Regions from separate parts of the Limnobaculum zhutongyuii genome, predicted to be linked through region 1. Evidence: predicted binding sites of a transcription regulator. Region 1 holds the regulator's gene; the other holds the start of a gene.
The links. The regulator PhoB, encoded in region 1, activates phosphate uptake and scavenging genes when phosphate is short. The targets are predictions, from matches to a motif close to CTGTCATAAAACTGNCNNAT.
Positions count from the first base shown of each region.

Region 2: pstS (phosphate ABC transporter substrate-binding protein PstS) is a predicted target of PhoB. The motif match lies at 892-911, and genes of this name have one in related genera.

Region 1 covers NZ_CP034752.1:1,973,979-1,976,187, reverse strand. The annotation lists partial or broken gene sbcD (exonuclease subunit SbcD) at 1-697, opposite strand, end outside; gene phoB (phosphate regulon transcriptional regulator PhoB) at 988-1,677, shown strand; gene phoR (phosphate regulon sensor histidine kinase PhoR) at 1,701-2,209, shown strand, end outside.
Region 2 covers NZ_CP034752.1:4,508,941-4,511,149, reverse strand. The annotation lists gene EKN56_RS20305 (alpha-amylase) at 1-683, opposite strand, end outside; gene pstS (phosphate ABC transporter substrate-binding protein PstS) at 1,016-2,056, shown strand; gene pstC (phosphate ABC transporter permease PstC) at 2,119-2,209, shown strand, end outside.

The DNA of each region.
Region 1 (2,209 bases):
TGTGGCCGGTGGATATGGCCTAAAGCGATATAGTCAGCCGGAGGAAATGCCTGTGCAGGAAACGCATCCAGCGTACCGATATAGATATCACGCACGGAGTCGGAGGTAGAAGCACCGACGGTGGTTAAATGTCCGGTAACAATAATTGGTAAATGTTTGGTGTATTGCTGCTGTTTATCTTTTGCCAGTTGATATATCTGCTGATAATGCTGACTGATTGCTTCCAGCAAAGCCTGTTGCTTTTCACTGCCGGATTGACCCGCCTGGCTGGAGAGCACATCTCTGGCACGAATAAATGGAATGGCACACACTAATGCACCGGGCTCACCCTGAGCGTTGTTCAAAACGATCAACTGCTGTTCAGGTTGTTGTGCAACACTGGCGATTACCCGGGTGTTCAGATAGGTCAAAAGTTCTCTGGATTCATTCAGCATTGCAACAGAGTCATGGTTTCCACCCAATACCACTAACTGACAGCCAGTTGGTTGCAACCCCACAATGAATTGATTGTAGAGTTCACGGGCATAGCTTGGGGGGAGGTGGTATCGAAAACATCGCCAGCCACAATAATGGCATCAACCTGATGTTCTGTGACCTTTTCAGTCAACCAGCGCAAAAATTCTGCATGTTCAGCCGCACGGCTTTTGGTAAAAAAGTATTGTCCAAGATGCCAGTCAGATGTGTGAATAATGCGCATGAATCCTCTCTGTCAAAAAATAGCCATGTGGTGCGCTATGGTTATTGGGGATTATACGCAGCAGAGATGACCAGCACTACCTTAGTCGTGTCTCAATTAACAGAATACGTTGTTAACGTAATAAAAGTGTCATATATCTGTAGCATAATGCCAAGGCACTATAAGTCAGCATACTTTAGGTTGCAGATGTATTAACGATGTTATTGGCTTTTCTGCAACTCAAATTATTAGGGTATATAATCATTCAACTCGCATTGTGTTGAGAAAAAACAACAAAGAGCAGAGCCCGCATGATAAAACGCATACTGGTGGTTGAGGATGAAGCACCGATACGGGAAATGATTTCTCTTGTTCTTGAACAAAATGGCTATCAGGCCATTGAAGCCGCGGATTTTACCGCTGCGCAATCTTTATTGATTGAGCCTTTCCCCGATCTGATCTTATTGGATTGGATGTTACCTGGGGGTTCAGGCATTCAACTGATTAAATTTCTGAAACGCGATCCACTGATGAAGGCGATTCCGGTAGTCATGTTAACCGCCCGCGGAGAAGAGGAGGATCGGGTGCAAGGGCTGGAGTCCGGGGCAGATGACTATGTAACCAAGCCTTTTTCTCCTAAAGAACTTCTGGCGCGTATTAAAGCCGTGATGCGCCGAACGTCACCCATGACTGAACATGAAGCTTTGGTCTTTGATGGCTTAACCTTAGACCCATCATCTCACCGGGTTATGGCGGACGATAAGCCGCTGGATATGGGCCCCACAGAATATAAACTGCTGCATTTCTTTATGAGCCATCCTGAACGGGTCTATAGCCGCGAGCAATTGCTTAATCAGGTATGGGGAACCAATGTGTATGTTGAAGACCGAACCGTTGACGTATTTATTCGTCGCTTGCGTAAAACGCTGGAGGACAGCGGTTATGACAAGATGCTGCAAACCGTACGCGGTTCTGGTTATCGCTTTTCAACTCGCTTTTAAGTTAACTGGTTAGGGACTCGCCTGTGCTAGAACGCCTGTCGTGGAAGAGAATTGTCATTGAGCTATTGCTGTTTTGCCTTCCGGCATTGCTGTTAAGCATTTTTATTGGTCATCTGACGCTATTACTGCTGATTTCTGCACTCTGTGCCTTACTGTGGCATTTTTATAATCTGTTAAAGCTGTCTCACTGGTTATGGCTGGATCGCAGCATCATGCCTCCACCCGGTCGGGGAAGTTGGGAACCGTTATTCTACGGCCTGTATCAAATGCAGCATCGTAATCGCCAACGTCGACGCGAGTTGGCTTCACTAATTAAACGCTTTCGTAGCGGTGCCGAATCGCTACCTGATGCCGTAGTGTTGAGTACCGAAAGCGGACATATCTTTTGGTGTAATAAACTGGCGCAACAAATGTTGGGATTTCGCTGGCCGGAAGATAATGGTCAGCACATTCTTAATCTGATTCGCTATCCGCAATTTGCCGAGTTTATTAAACGTAAGCAATTTCATGAGCCGTTAACTCTACAGTTCAA
Region 2 (2,209 bases), 2.1 Mb from region 1:
AGGTCACCACCGTGGAATGTGCCGATTTCTTGCATGCCATCTTTATGGCGGCCATAGCTGTTATCGTTTTTCGGATCGCCATTGACAAAACGGTCGGTCAGAACAAAGTAGACCGTTGCGTTATGCCAGTTAAACATTGAAACCTGTTGAGTGGTGGCGGGTTCCAAAAGTAACAGGCCATTGCTGCTCGCCGCAGGCATCAGGGTGATTTGGCCTTGTTTGACCGTTGCGGTTGAACCGCTGTAGAAATCACGGACTTCACTGCCTTCGGCGAAAGTTTTGCTGACGTCTATCGTTAGCGGTTTACCGTCCCATTTCGGGCACTGGCGGGCAATCTCAGCTGGTGCTGTTTGCGCCTCGTTATTGACGCTCAGCATCAGTGTCGGGGTACCGCTGCGAGTGTCTATCTGTACGTGATACTCGCCTTCACGAAATATGCGCCAGACAGGGGGCTCTCCTTCACATGGTTTCAGTGAAAGCGCCTGATTAAGTTTAATTGATTCTGCAGGCTGCCAGCACGCTTGTTCTGATTTGAGATTTAATGGTAGCGAGCCTTTTGCAAGCTTGGTTTCACTGATAAACAAGCCTGGACTTTGCTCTTTAAACGCAGGTATTCCGGATGCCGTCCAGGCAGCGTGCACCAGCCCGGGAAACAGCAAAAACAGCAGAGGTAGTTTTTTCATAAGGTTAATCCCATGATTATCTTTTATTCAGTTTGGCATTGTTTTAATTAATTGAATTCCCCCCAAAAGAAATAATAGAGGAGGAGATAATAGGGTGAGTGACGACGATACCTCTTGCTTTCGATTATAATTAAACCCCTCACTTATTCAGGTCAAAGTAATAATTATATTTATTAAAAATATCATTAAGTTAAATCAAAAATCCTCACTGTCATAAAACTGTAACCTGATTGACATTATACTGTCACTAAACGGTCTTATCTTTGCGCTTGTACTCATCACCAGTCTGATTATTAACGATACAGAGCCAATAAATTCCTTTAGGAGGAATGATGAAACTGATACGTACAACGATTGCTTATAGTATTGCAACAGCCGTTTCTCTGACGACTCTGTCAGCATTTGCGGCAGAGAATATTACCGGTGCCGGCGCTACATTCCCTGCACCTGTCTATGCCAAATGGGCGGATAGCTATCAAAAAGAGAGCGGTAATAACATCAACTATCAAGGGATTGGTTCATCCGGTGGCGTTAAGCAAATTAATGCTAATACGGTAGATTTTGGTGCGTCAGATGCTCCTCTGGATGATGAGAAGCTGGCTAAAGACGATTTGTTTCAGTTCCCAACCGTGATTGGTGGCGTGGTGCTGGCGGTGAATGTTCAGGGAATTAAATCAGGGGAATTAACCCTGGATGGAAAAACCCTGGGCGATATCTACCTGGGCACGGTGAAAAAGTGGAACGATCCGGCGATTGCTAAACTGAATCCGGGCGTCAAATTGCCAGAGCAGGATATTGCGGTAGTACGTCGTGCCGATGGTTCTGGTACTTCCTTCGTGTTCACCAGCTATCTGGCAAAAGTGAATGCGAACTGGAAAGATCAGGTTGGTGTTGGTTCTACCGTTAAATGGCCGGTAGGTTTAGGCGGTAAAGGCAATGATGGTATCGCAGCCTTTGTTCAGCGTTTACCGGGCTCTATTGGTTATGTTGAATATGCTTATGCCAAGCAAAATAATCTGGCCTACACCAAATTGATATCAGCAGATGGTGAGGCGGTAAGCCCGACTCAGCAATCGTTCAGTGCGGCGGCTAAAGGTATCGACTGGTCGAAATCTTTTGCTCAGGACCTGACTTTCCAGAAAGGTAAGGACGTCTGGCCGATTACTTCAACCACTTTTATTCTGGTACATAAAACTCAGAAAGATGCCAAACGTGGTGCTGAAGTACTGAAGTTCTTTGACTGGGGCTACAAGAAAGGCGGCTCTCTGGCAACAGAACTGGATTATGCCGTTTTGCCTGAGTCAGTGGTTGAACAAGTTCGTGCAGCCTGGAAAACGCAGGTTAAAGATAGCAGCGGTAAAGCGCTCTATTAATCATTCCTACCCGCCCTCTTCCAATATATGGAAGGGGGCCGTAAATATGAAAGAGAGACTCAATGGCGGTACATAAGCCGGTAATGAAAGCTCCAGGAAAGCAGGGTGATATTATTTTCGGCGCGCTGGTTAAACTGGCAGCGCTGATTACCC